2 regions of the Desulfonispora thiosulfatigenes DSM 11270 genome follow, and region 2 is predicted to be linked to the other one. Evidence: riboswitches for the same ligand, from Rfam matches in the RefSeq annotation. Region 2 holds a riboswitch; the other holds the start of a gene.
What was found. Region 2 has a riboswitch for cyclic di-GMP ahead of B8965_RS03145 (methyl-accepting chemotaxis protein). Riboswitches for the same ligand answer to the same signal wherever they lie in the genome.
Positions count from the first base shown of each region.

Region 1: another riboswitch for cyclic di-GMP. It lies ahead of B8965_RS04390 (methyl-accepting chemotaxis protein); the one in region 2 lies ahead of B8965_RS03145 (methyl-accepting chemotaxis protein).

Region 1 is NZ_FWWT01000013.1:134,206-141,702, forward strand. Features, by position in the region: gene B8965_RS04385 (ABC-F family ATP-binding cassette domain-containing protein) at 1-1,329, opposite strand, end outside; gene B8965_RS04390 (methyl-accepting chemotaxis protein) at 1,424-3,460, opposite strand; cyclic di-GMP riboswitch class I at 3,542-3,625, opposite strand; gene B8965_RS04395 (ABC-F family ATP-binding cassette domain-containing protein) at 3,833-5,764, opposite strand; gene recQ (DNA helicase RecQ) at 5,783-7,497, opposite strand, start outside.
Region 2 is NZ_FWWT01000012.1:20,217-27,713, reverse strand. Features, by position in the region: gene B8965_RS03170 (ABC transporter permease) at 1-438, shown strand, start outside; gene B8965_RS03165 (DMT family transporter) at 487-1,425, opposite strand; gene B8965_RS03160 (hypothetical protein) at 1,697-2,014, shown strand; gene B8965_RS03155 (YeiH family protein) at 2,056-3,402, opposite strand; gene B8965_RS03150 (LuxR C-terminal-related transcriptional regulator) at 3,610-4,272, shown strand; cyclic di-GMP riboswitch class I at 4,454-4,536, shown strand; gene B8965_RS03145 (methyl-accepting chemotaxis protein) at 4,657-6,708, shown strand; gene B8965_RS03140 (stalk domain-containing protein) at 6,953-7,497, shown strand, end outside.

The DNA.
Region 1 (7,497 bases), on a different contig from region 2:
ACCACTTAAAACCTTCATCTTACTCGTAATGTGTTCATTAGTTAACCCACATTTAGCTAGGGCTTGACGCACTTCAAAATTTGTAAGATTAGGATACTCGTCCCATACTTCTTCTAAGGCAGTTTTGTCCCCATTTTCTTTATCCTCTTGTTCAAAATACCCTGGGAAAAGATATTCACCTAACTTAACTTGACCTGCAAAAGGCTTAATTATGCCAAGCAAGGTTTTTAATAATGTTGATTTACCCAATCCATTTACTCCTTTAATGGCTATTCTCTGTCCTCTTTCTAAAGAAACATTTAAAGAAGTTGTTAAGGCGGAGTCATAACCTAAGACTAAATCCTTGGCTTCAAAAATATATTTTCCTGCTGCTCTTGCTTCTTTAAACCTAAACTCAGGTTTAACCTTTTCACGTGGTTTTTCTATTCTTTCCATTTTGTCTAATTGCTTTTGTCTACTTTTTGCACGCCCTGTCGTAGATATCCTTGCCTTATTACGCGCTACGAAATCTTCTAATCTTTCTACTTCCTTTTGTTGCTTTTCATATGCCTTTAATTGTTGTTCTTTTTTTAATAGGTGCATTCTCATAAATTCTTCATAATTAGCTGTATACCTAGTTAAAATTGCATTTTCTACATGATAAATTACATTTACAACTTCATTCATAAAAGGAACATCATGCGATACTAGGATAAAGCTATTTTCATAATCTTTTAAATACCTTTTAAGCCATTCAATATGTTCCACATCTAAATAGTTAGTCGGCTCATCGAGAATTAAAATGGTTGGATTCTGCAGTAAGAGTTTAGTTAATAAAACCTTTGTTCTCTGACCACCACTTAAATCATCTACATCTTTATCTAATCCGATCTCACCTAGACCTAATCCATTAGCAACTTCTTCAATTTTAGCATCAATTGTATAAAAACCACTCGTTTCTAGAATGCCTTGAATTTCTCCTGTATCTTCCATGATTTTATCCATTTCATCGCTACTTGCTTCAGCCATTTTATCATATAAACTTAACATTTCTGCTTCTAAATCAAACATACCCTGAAAAGCTTCACGTAACACTTCTCTAATACTTTGCCCCTTAGCTAAAGAAGTATGCTGATCTAAATAACCTACTGTAACACGATTAGACCATTCAACCTTCCCAGCATCCGGCATGATATCACCTGTAATTATTTTTAAAAAGGTAGTTTTACCTTCTCCATTAGCTCCTACTAATCCAACATGTTCCCCTTTTAATAAACGAAATGAGGCATCTTCTAAAATTTTCCTGCCCCCAAAATCATGACTAACATTTTCTACTAATAATACACTCATGGTTAATCTCCTCTATATATAAAATTACTCTAGTAGTATATCATCTTTAAAAAAGAAGAGCGACTTTAAATTCATGATTTAAAGTCGCTCCTTTTTATACCTTAAACTTCCCTACTAATTTAATTAATCTATCTGCTACTTCTGCTTGCTTCTGAGTTACATGAGCTACTTCTTCTAAGGCCTTTGTCGTTTCACCTATGTTATTTGCAATATCTTGCGTACCTGCGTTGGCATTTTCTACCGTAGTAGCAATTTGATCCATAGCCATACTAGCTTCGTCGGTAGAATCTTTAATCTGATCAGCTTTATTTTTAAATTCCTCTACTATCCCTGCTAAATAATCAGAATCATTTTGATATTGCTCTCCTGTACCAAGCATAAGTTTGTAATCTGCTCCAACCTTTTCTACCATGAACTTCAAAATTCCGTTTGTATCTTCGGCTAAATTCTTAAATGCATCTTGCACTTGATCAATAATTGGACTAATTTCTCCTACAGTTTGTTTAGATTGTTCAGCTAACTTTCTTACTTCCTCAGCTACCACTGAAAAACCACGTCCTTGTTCTCCTGCCCTGGCTGCTTCGATTGCTGCATTTAAGGCTAATAGATTAGTTTGCTCAGCAATGTCTGAAATTACCTTAGTCATTTGCACTACTTTTTCCACTACCTTACCTTGTTCTAAAGATTTTAAAATTGCCGCCTGTCTTTGACTAAATAACGCGTTGGTATCTTCAAGTGCAGCCTGAGCATCCTTTGTAAACTTTTCTGCCCTTTGCTTAATTTTACTTGCTTCTTCACTTCCTGTACTTGCTCTTTTAGCTAGATCTATGGCAGATGTATTAATATCAGCTGAAATTGCTGATACTTCTTCTGTTGAAGCACTTGTTTCTTCTACCCCTGCTGCTATTTCTTGACTACTTGAAGTAATATTTTGCGTTTGACCTGCTATTTCTTCAATATTAGCTGATAATTCTTCGCTTGAAGCGCTTAGCTTCACAGCATCTGCTTTTATGTCCTCCACTAAATCTCGTAAATTATCAGACATTCTTTGGAAATTACCAGCTAACCTTCCAACCTCATCTGTACCCTTTACCTCTATATCTACATCTAAATTACCTTCTGCTATTTCATTAGTTAATTTATTTAACTCTCCTAAAGGGCGCAGTGAATATCTTACCATAAAGAAAATTACTAAACTTATGACAATTACAATTATTGCTCCAATTAAGGCATTTTGCCTAGTATCTTTAATAATTGGTGCAGTTAAAATCTCCTTTGGAACGGAAATCGCAATTGACCAATTTGTTAACTTAACCGGGTGATAAAAAATAACCTTTTGTAATCCGCCAAATTCCGCTTCACCATACCCCGTCTCGCCTTTAACCATTTTAGTGAAAATATTATTAATATCCCCTTTAATGTCTAAACTTTGCGTAAGCACTAATTTTTCATCAGGATGGTCAATAAAAGTACCATCCTCACCTAACATAAATATTAAATCTCCCTCGAAATTTTGCATGGAGCTTATTATTTCGTTTACTTCTTTTAAACTTAAGTCTACAGCTAATAAGCCTAGAAATTTATCTCCTTGATAAATGGGTCTACTCATAGTAACAATTCTATCTTTAGTATCGACATCTATATAGGGCTTGGCAAAATAAATATCATTTTTTGCCTTCCCCTCAATATACCATGGTCTTTGCGTACAATCATAATCATCATCAGGAATCCAACCGGACATAGCTATATTAGATTTACTAATTTCTGAAGCTATATAAATATCTATTACTTGAGGATCATTATCAGAAAGTCGTTTTGTTAAATTTATAAATCTATCATATTCAGGTGTTCCTAAATAGGCTGAAAGGTCACGCCCCTCCATTTTGCTGGCTAAGTTAATTATTTCATTACTATTTGCCATAGTTAAAAGGCTAACATATTTATTAAAATATGCTTGAATTTCCGCTGAAGCAGCTCTTACCCCTAAGCTTCCTTCGGCTTCTACTTCCTCCCAGACTGCCTTTTCCATTTGAGTATTACCTAATACAATCATCGTAGAAAATCCAATTATTAAAAGTATTACTGTCGGTATAATTAACTTACTTGCTAAATGATTCCGAAACCATTTCATCATTATTTCCCCCTTGAAATATCTTATAATAATACAAAAAAAGGCCACCAATAATAAGCACACAATTAATGTGTTTTTATCATTGGCAGCCTGGCAGCCATAGCCTTAAGCTTTAGACCCATAGCTTTGCGTCTCATCTTTTCAAATGATTTGCCCTTATCCATGTATACGTTATTTATCAATTGGAATGTTGTTCTATTATAATTCAAATTTATCCATATGTATAGTGTATTTCCAATTATTTAGATTTATTTACGCAGTTTCAGCTTGAAAAATATTCTTAACTATATATTTACTTTTAACTCTAAATAGATTATTAAATCTAAGTTTATGCCCTTATTGCTTGATTAATTACTAAATATTTTTAATGTATTAGCTTTCTTCTTTAACATTTTTGCTTATTTTTTTATTTTCTTCTATTTCCTCGGCTAATTGAGTTAAATAAGCCCAGCGATCCATTTTTTCTTCTAATTCCTTTTCTAGTTCTTGCTGCTTATTTGTTAATTCTTCTAGTAAAACATAATTACTACCGGCTATATTGATTTCCTCCGAAACCTTTTCTAATTCTTCTTCCATTTGTGTAATAATATCTTCAATTTGCTCAAACTCTTTTTGCTCTTTATAGGTTAACTTTAATACTGGCTCTTTTGTCTTTAGTAGAGGATCCTTTTTTTCTTTGATTATTATTTTTTCCTCTGATATCTCATTAATGCTTTTATACTCTAAATACTCTGAATAATTACCCACGAAGGTTTTAATAATTCCCCCTTCTTGATAAGCAAAAATATTTTCAGCTACCTTATCTAAAAAATAGCGGTCATGAGATACTGCAATTACTACCCCTGGAAATTCATCTAAATAATTTTCTAAAATAGTTAAAGTTTCAATATCTAAATCATTCGTTGGCTCATCTAGTAATAAAACATTAGGAGCCTGCATTAATACTCTTAATAGATATAATCTTCTCTTTTCTCCACCCGAAAGCCTGGCAATGGATGTCCACTGTTTTTCAGGGGGAAATAAGAATTTCTCTAACATTTGTGAAGCACTAATTAAGTTACCTTCCCCGTCTGGTAAGAACTCTGCTACTTCTTTAATATATTCGATAACACGTAAATCTTCTTTAATTTCATAGTTCTCTTGGAAAAAACAACCTAATTTCACTGTTTGACCAATTTCTAAAATTCCACTATCTGCAGTTATTCGCTCTGCTATTATATTTAAAAGAGTTGATTTACCTATTCCATTAGGACCAATAATTCCCACTCTACTATCTCCTGTGAAAATATAACTAAAATCATCTATAACATTTTGATCATTAAATTTTTTGCTTATATTTTCAAGTTCTATAACCTTTTTACCTAGTCTACTTGCTACTGCCTTAATTTCTAATTTGTCTTTATGTAAATCTAATTTTGAATCTTTTAAATCTTCAAATCTATCAATACGCGCCTTTTGCTTTGTTCCTCTTGCCCTAACCCCTCTTTTAATCCAAGCTAATTCATTTCGAAAGATATTTTGTCTTTTTAACTCAGAGCTTTCCGCACTTTGCTGTCTTTCTACTTTCTTTTCTAGAAAATAAGAATAATTGCCTGTATATTTATAGACCTTTCCCTTATCGATTTCAACGATATTATTAATTACCCTATCTAGAAAATATCTATCATGGGTAACCATAATTAATGCACCTTTATAACCTTTTAAATATTCTTCTAGCCAATCAATTGTTTGATTATCTAAATGATTTGTCGGTTCATCTAAAATTAATAAATCACAGGGACTAATTAAGGCACTAGCTAAGGCAATTCTTTTTCTTTGCCCACCAGAAAGAATTCCTACTTTTTTTTCAAAATCTGTTACTCCTAATTTAGTAAGTACAGTCTTTGCTTCACTTTCTATTTGCCAAGCCTTTAAGTCATCCATCTTTTGACTAAGAGAAAGAAGTTTTTGCTGTAGCTTCGTATCACTTGGATTATTATTAACCTTATTCATGGTTTCTTCATAGTCTCTTAAAACTTTCATTAGGGGTGAGTTTCCTTTAAAGACTTGCTCTAAAATGGTAGCTTCATCATCAAAATCAGGATTTTGAGACATAAACTCTAAGCGTAGGTCGCTTTTTTTAATAATATTTCCTTTATCGATACTCTCAGTACCAGCAATAATTTTTAAAAGGGTAGTTTTGCCCGTTCCATTAATCCCTAAAAGACCAATCTTTTCTCCTTCATCTATCCCAAAAGTAATATTATCTAAAATATTCCTATCTCCAAAAGACTTCTCAATACCTTCCATCATCAGTAAACTCATCTTTTCACATATCCTTTACTAAAAATTATATTTACATAAAACTGCTTTAATTGCTAAATAATCTACCTCTGTTGGTAGTTCTTCTTTTATCGGTCGTAACTTTTCTGCTCCTACTTTTTCAATAATATTTAAAATTTGCTTTTCATATCCATCAGGAATAAACGAATCTAAGTCTACTTCTAAGCCTTCTTCAGCACATTTAATGATATGATTGCCTATTGTACTTTCTGTAAAACCACGTTCTTTTGCAATTTCCTCTAACGCTTTACCCTGCTTGTACATGTCTAAACTAATTATATGGCTAGCATTTTTATCTATGCTTCCTTTTTTCGATGGTTTAGGTTTTTTCTTAATTTCTTCATTATTTATCCCATTCTCTTCTACATAATTATTTATTGCACTTATAAATTCCTGCCCATACTTTTCTGCCTTTTTTTCACCAATACCTTTAATATTGAGCAGATTTTCTTTGTCCCTTGGTAAAAAAGTACACATTTCATGCAGGGTACTATCGGCAAAGATTATATAAGGTGGAACATTTTCTTGATTTGAAATTTCTTTACGAACACTACGCAACACATCAAATAAAGAAAAATCAGGTGCTTGTTCTCTTTTTTGTTTAGGTACCTTTTGCATTACCTTTTCTTCGTCTTTTAAGACCTTAATTCCTTTTAAGGTTAAGCGTACCACTGGATATTGATCCTCAGTTAAACATAGATAACGATCCGCTATTAATTTATTAGTCATGTTTTTTATTTCTGTTTCTTTATATTCAGCCATAATGCCATAAGTAGAAAGCCTATCTAAACCAAAACTTAATACCTTTTTATTTTTAGATCCCTTAAGGGTAAGGGCAATAACGGTTACACCAAATCTTTCTTTAATACGTACAACACATGACAATATTTTTTTTGCTTCTAATGTAATATCCACTAACTCACTATCATCATTGCAAATACTACAATTATCACAGCTATTAGCTATATTTTCTTCACCAAAATATTCTAAAATAAACTTTCGTAGACATGAAGAAGTATAGCAATAATCTACCATTTGTTGCAGTTTGGTATATTCTAGCTTTTGCCGCTCCATGCTCATAGATTGCTCAATTAAAAATTTTTGAATTACTACATCTTGAGGAGCAAATAATAAAATACATTCACTAGGCTCTCCATCCCGACCAGCCCTTCCAGCCTCTTGATAATAACTCTCCATACTCTTAGGTAAATTATAATGAATCACATACCGAACATTAGATTTATCTATACCCATCCCAAAGGCATTTGTTGCCACAATAATATCTAAATCATCATAGATAAAGGCATCTTGACTCATTTTTCGTTCTTCTTGATTTAAACCAGCATGATATTTACCCGCTTTAAAACCTTTTTCAATTAAGAATTCCGTTAAGCTATCTACTTCTCTGCGAGTTGCTGCATAAATTATCCCTGTTTGACCTTTATTTTGCGTGACATAATTTAAAATAAACTTATCCTTATTTTCTCCCCGTAAAACTGAAAAAGATAGATTTTCTCTGTTAAACCCGGTCACATAAACCTGGGGATTTTTTAATTCTAATAGACCAGTTACATCATCTTTTACCTCTTTAGTTGCAGTTGCGGTAAAGGCTGTAATAATTGGCCTCTTAGGTAATTTATTTATAAAACTTGTAATCAAGCGATAACTAGGCCTAAAATCATGTCCCCACTGAGAAACACAATGCGCCTCGTCAA
Region 2 (7,497 bases):
GATTTTATTTTTGAAATGCCAGAAAATATTTTACTAACATTTTTTGTTTTTGGAACTTTGGGTTATCTTATTTATGCCTTTATCTATGGAGCCTTAGGAGCTTTAGTATCAAGAACTGAGGATATAAGCTCAAGTTCAGCCCCGATAACTATTTTATTCGTCGTAGTGTTCTTTATTGCGATTGTAGGTATGCAAAATACGGAAGGGTCATTATTAAAGGTTGCGTCCTTTATCCCATTTAGTTCCTTTATGGCTATGTTTGTGAGAATATCTATGGGAACTGTTTCAAATTTAGAAATCATAATTTCTTTAAGCATTTTAATTTTAACAACAGGGTTAATAGGATGGTTAGCAGCTAAGATTTATCGTATGGGCACTTTAATGTATGGGAATAAGGTTAAATTTAAGGATATTATTAAGATTTTAAAAAGTGCATAAGGATTGTTTAAATTTAAAAAGATAGTAATTAAATTTACTATCTTTTTGTTATGAATTTGAAGTTAAACTATTTAAAATCATCCCTAAAATTACTAAGAACATTCCAAATAAAGCATATGAGTTAGGCAAATTACCACCTAAGAGGATAACTTCACCTAATAGGGCAAAGATAATTTCTGCTGATTGGGTTGCTTCGATAGCAGCTAATTTAGGAGGATTAGTTCGTACCATTTCAGTTGCTTTAAAAAATAAAATAGTAGCAATAACCCCAGAAAAAATAGCCACTATAAGTGATTGTACTACTTGATTGTGGCTTGGTAATCCTACGGTGTAAATTCCGTAGCTCGATAAGATTAGCCAAAAAGGCAGCGAACAAAGGGTCATCCCATAAACTCTTTGAAAGGTGTTAAGCCTATTACCACACACTTCCATCATCTTTCTATTTCCTAGAGGATAAGAAAATGCAGCAATAACAACAGGTATAATTCCTATTAAAGTATTAGATAAAGAAATAGCCTGAGCTTGTTGAAACTGAATTAAGAAAATTCCGGCTAAAATAATTATTGACATTATTAAGCCTTTTTTAGGGAGCTCATTTCTTTTTTTTATGATTCCCTCTCGTGTCTGAATATGTGTATAAAATAAGGGCGTTAATAATGCTCCAGCTATAATAGTAATTTGCCATGTACCTGCCACCATCCATGAAGCTCCGTAAGTAGAACCTAGGCAAAGGGGGGCGTAGAAAAACCCAAATCCGACTGTACTCCAGACAAACCATGGGACAGGGTTTTCTTTTATATTTAAATAGACTTCTCTTAGCTCGTTTTTATATCTGACAATGCCAAATAAAATTGGAAACATAAAAAGATATCTTAAAGATGCACTCCAAACCCAGCTACCTCCAGCAAGATTCATTTGACGATTTAAAATAAAGGTAAAGGCAAAGAAAAATGATGCAAATATTCCGAATAATAATGATTTTTTCATTTCAATACTCCTATTGTGTTAATTCTTTATTAAATACTTATAAATCATAAATTTATTTATGCCAATCAAGTATTATTATAATATTAGATATTTTTTATTGCACGAAGAAATTTTACTTACTATATAAAAAGTTGATTTAGATGATAAACATCAGAACCTTTACGCAAGGGATAAATATTCTTAATATTAAAAAGGAATTAGAGATTTAAAAATGAAATAGAATACATAAGATGTTCATGTATATGTTCAATAAGCATAAGTTATATAGGGGGTGAAAAAAATCGATTCGCAAAAGGATAATAATATAAAGAAAGTTAAGAAGAAACGGAGTATTTTTGTTACAGTTAATATTATTATATTAGTTCTCGTTTTAATTGCTGCAGTTACAACAATTTTTATGGATCCAGGTAATATGAGTGATGGAGATTATGGAGCAGGAGATTATTATTATACTGATTTAGAAGGATTTGAAAAGATTTTTTATACTATGAATCTTGGGACTAATCATCCAATTATATTTTTTAGTTTATTTTTAGGATGGGGCCTTATTTGTTGGCGTATTCTTAAATATTTTGATAAAAGGTTTTAAAAAAGCAACACCATTTAAATGGTGTTGCTCAGTATTTAATATTAAAATACTAGGGTTGGTACTGGGAAAATAATACCACTTAATAATAACCATGCAACTAGTAAAGTTAAAACTAAGTTAAATGTTTGACCCACAAGGTATAAAGTTAGAGGTTTACCACCTTGCACTGATTCAGCCATCTCTTTAAAGTTAGATTCTAAACCGATACTAATAAATGCTAAACAGAAGAACCATCCTCTAAAACCTTTAGTCATTTTTAAAACACTATTAGTTGTTTCAGTTCCAAGGCCAGGTTCGATTATGAAAGAGAAGAAAAGTGAAGCAAAGATAAATCCTAGGATAAACTTAGGGAATCTGTGCCAGATTTCACTTATTCCAACACTAGGACCATTAGGATCTCTTTCAACTCTAGTTACCCAGAATATAGCGATAGCAAAGGCGATGACTCCAATGAGTACGTTTTGAATCATTTTAACCATAGCTGCTACTTGACCTGCTTCTGGACCTAAGGCTTCACCAGCTAGAACAACTGCACCTGTAGCATCAATTGTTCCACCCATCCAAGCTCCACCGATTATTGGATCCATACCAATTGCTTTTAGACCAAGAGGCATAAATACCATCATTAGAACTGTAAAGATTAAAGTTAAGCCAATTGCGAATGTTAAGTCTTCTTTTTTTGCTTTAGAGGCTGCGGCTGCGGCTATCGCTGCTGAAACCCCACAAACAGAAGTTGCAGCTGCGATTACCATAACCATAGGCTTACTAACCATTTTTAGAACTTTTGTACCAAAGAGCCACATAAATATTACTACTACTGGAGTTACAAACCAAGCAATACCTAAACCATACATTCCAAAGCTGACAATATTAGAGAATAAAATTTCAGCTCCTAATAAAACTAATCCAGTTTTAATATAAAACTCTGTTTTAATTGCTGGTTTTAACCATTCGGGTGTTTTAACTGTATTACAAATTAGTAAACCTAAACCTAATGCCCAAAAGGCATACCCTAAATAGGTTCCAATTAAATAATGATTAGCAAAGAAATATGCAAATGTAGCTAGAATGAATATTCCAACAAAACCGATTGAGAATTTAGTGGATTTACCTTCCATTATTTTTATACCTAAACCAAAAAGGATCACTAGACCAATTAAGAGAAATAGTAAGTTAGGCATTATACCGTCAAATGAACTGAGGATAGATGGAGCTTCTGCTGAACCCCATTTTTGTGGTTTTACAGCCTTTAAATTAAATAATTCCGTAAAGTTACTGATAAATGCTAGGCTTATAATTATAAAAGCAGCCCAGATTGCCCACCAATCTTCCTTTTTCAGTAAATCAGACCATGTGAACTTACTAGCAACAACCGTATCATCAGACATGATAAAAACCTCCTTTTATTTTTTATGCTTGTGATAAAAATCTTATATCTTAATAACAGTATATAAAAGGTGGGAGTATTTTGATATGGTACTTATAGGCTATTTTTATATATAGCATAATAAAAACTTATAATAGAAAGTGGTTATACAAATTTAGTTGCGATGTATGTAATTCTTAAAATTAATAAAGATAAGGAGTGATGTAGTTTGGTTGAAGTAAAAACCCTACTTATTTATAATCATGATTTGTTTCGACAAAAATTAAAAAAGGTGCTAACCACAATTAAAGGCTTTCAAATAATAGATGAAATTAGACTTGATTTAGATAAGTTAGAAAATAGTAACTCATTAAGGCCGGATGTTATTTTTTTAGATATAGAAGACATAGAGGTAGATGAAATTAAGATTATTCAAAGAATTAAGGGCCTTTTTCCAGAGAGTAAATTAGTGGTTTTAAATGATTATAAAAATGAAAATAATTTAATTGAGTATATAACTTGTGGTGTACACGGCTTACTTAATAAGGATATAGAAGTAACTGAGTTAATTTTAGAAACTAAGGAAATTTTAAACGGAGAAGTAGCCTTGGATAAATCTATCGGTAAACAAATATTCAAAGAATTACTGGAAATTCATACTATAGAACCAAATTATAAGACCCATAATATCACAGAAAGGGAATATGAAATAATTAGATTGGTCGCTGAGGGTGTTACGAACAAAGAAATAGCAAACTCTTTATATATCTCTGAAAACACGGTAAAAAATCATTTATGTAATATAATGGAGAAGCTTGATGTGGATAATAGAGTAAAAATCGCTTCATTTGCCTGGACAAAAGGTTTAATAAATCTAACTCCAACACAATAAAATATAGTAGAAAAAATCCTTGGTACAATAGAAATATTGACCGAGGGTTTTTTGTTATAAATTGTAAAGAGTAAAATTAAAAAAGATGATTATATTTTTATTTAAAGTATGCTAAAATGCTATATGCAGGGAAAATTCGACAAAATATAATAAATATACCAAATAATTACTATATACAATTTATTGAAAAAGGCAAACTATTTGAAAAAGTAGGACGCAAAGCCATGGATCTAAGGCGCAAGCTATGATAGCCAGGTTACCGTTAAATGTTTTGTCTTTTGACAGCCATTTATGGGCTGTTTTTTAAAGTCCACAAAAGAAAAAAAATATGAAATTAAAGAAGAAAGGTGAAATTATGGAATATTATATAAAGGGGTGTAGCCAATGAAATGGAGTAATAAGTCTTTAGCGGCAAAAATTATTGTTCCAGTAATTCTTGTAATAACTATTGGCCTAGTTTTCATCATCAGCACAAATATTAAAGGCATTAAAAATGTAGGCTGGGAAGGAGCACATAATACTGGGGTACAAGCTGCAAAGGGAGCAGCAGCGGAAATAGATTCCTATTTTACAAGATACATGGGTATATTAGAAACCTTAGCAGACACAAATGATATTATTGATTTTGCGAAAAAAGTAGAGTTGGCTAGAGATCGTAATCCGTCCACTTACATGGGACAAGCAGAATATAATTCTTACATATCTACTATAAAAGCTGTGGTGGAAAGGGATAAGAATATTTTTAATATTTACTTTGCTTCTGAAAGTACCCAAAATATTTATGATGTCAGCGAAGCATATCATGGTGATGACTATATCTTAAGTCAAAGGGATTGGTATGTGGAAGGAAAGCAAGAAAATAAGACATATTATACTAATCCGTATATAGATAAACTTACAGGAAAACCAGTTGTAACCTTATCAACCCCTGTTTATGATGGAAATCATTTCTTAGGACTTATGACTATAGACCTTTCTACAGAAGTGGTAAATAACATAGTTAATGCCTTAGATCCGTATGAAGGTAGTTATGCTTTTTTAGTAGATAGAGGCGGAATTTTTACAGCTCATAAAGATGAGTCATTAATCTTGTCAACTAATATAACAGATCTTGAAGATGAAGCAGGTAAAATTGGACAGGAAATGGTTGCTGGAAAGGAAGGTTGGGGTTTAGCTGATTTTAAGGGTGAGATGCAATATACCTTTTACCAACCCATCAAATCGACAGGATTTGCGTTAGGAGTAATTATTCCTGAACAAGTACTTGATGATCCCGTAATTAAACAAGCTCGCTCAAGTATAACTATGGGAATAGCAATAATTATTTTATTAGTCGTGATAGTTTTATACTTATTAAGACGGATATTAATACCGTTAAAGAATCTTTCCCAAATTACAAGTGAGGTTGCTAGTGGTAATTTAATAGTAGATATAGATGTTAATGGTGAAGATGAAATTGGAAAATTAGCTGGTAATTTTAGAGAAATGATTACTAATTTAAAGGATTTAATTCAAGAAATAAGAGTAAGTTCTGAGGAATTATCTGCTTCTAGTGAAGAACTTTCAGCAAATACTGAAGAAATTACAGCTCAAGTAGAAGGAATTAATGCAAGTACGCAAGAAATAGCCGCTGGTATGGAAGAGACAAGTGCGATAACTGAACAGGTTTCAGCTTCTTCTCAGGAAACATTTTCTATCGTAACTAATTTAACTAAAAAAGCAGAAGAAGGGCAAAAGATAGTAAATCAAATTGAAAAAAGGGCAGAAGAAATCAAAGAAAATGCTACTAATTCGCAAAAGGTTGCCAATGAATTATATACCGAAAAACAAGCAAATATCTTAAAGGCTATTAAAGAAGGACAAGTTGTAGATGATATCGTAAATATGGCCCAGGTTATTTCTGATATAGCAGAACAAACAAATCTATTAGCCTTAAATGCTGCTATTGAAGCGGCAAGAGCGGGAGAACAAGGCCGAGGATTTACTGTAGTAGCTGATGAAGTACGCAAATTAGCAGAACAATCTAGTAGCACAGTAGGTAAAATTGATGTGGTAATTAGACAAGTCCAAGAAGCCTTTCAAAATCTATCAGATAATGCAAATGGTGTTTTGGGATTTATTGATAATCAGGTTAAAGCAGATTATCAAGAGATGGTCGATATCGGAGTACAATATCAAAAGGATTCAAGTTTAATCTATAATTTAATGGATGAATTTGCTAGCAGGTCTCAAGATATAGAAGAAAGTACCAAAGAATCAAGTGCAGGTATGGAAACAATTTCTTCTACAATAGAAGAAACTAATGCTGGAACTCAAGAAATTGCCACAAATATGAATGAAGAAACTAGAGCCATTGAAGGTATTGTCACCATTACCCAAAAGCAAGTTGAACTAACAGAAAGATTAACTAATTTAATTGGAAGATTTAAAGTTTAGGGGCTAAGGGCCCCTTTTTTTAGTTCATTTTACTTCTAAAGCATAAGAATTCATGAAGGATATTTTTAAACTCCAAGAGAGTTTAAAAGGTATATAATATAAATATGAAACTTAAAAAAATTAGAAACGTCTTTAATTAAAAAGGAGACCTTTAAATAAGATGAAAAAAGGGGAGATGATAAAAAACTAAATCATTAAATTAAACAGAAAATTAGTTAAAGGATAATGTAGAAGGAGGATCTTAATGTTTAGATTTTTAACAATATTATTAATGACATTAGTAATGATGATACCAAATGTGTCAGAGGCGGCACAGAACGGAGTTCCACAACTAACTGAACAAACACCAATTACAGCAGGTGCTGTGTTAAAAAAATATGATTGGCAGACAAAACCAGGGTTAGCGAAAATTCATGTTATGGAGATAGATTTACGAAATCCTTATGTGCAGATTAATTCAATATCAGGATCTGGAAAACTAACTCAGCGCTTAAATGTATCTGCAATGGCAAAATATACAGGAGCTATAGCAGCTATTAATGGAGATTTTTACAATACTAAAGCAGAAGGATCTCCTATTGGACCTATGGTTATGGGAGATAGACTTGTTACTTCTTCTTCACACTTACAAGGTTGGTATGCCTTAGGGATTACTAAAGATAGAAAAGCAAGTATAGATGCTTTTTCTTTTGATGGAAAGGTAGCTGCACCTACAGGAGCGGTATTTAAATTATCTGGACTTAATAAGACCATTTATTGGGAGGAGCCAGGAGGAATCCATAGCCACGC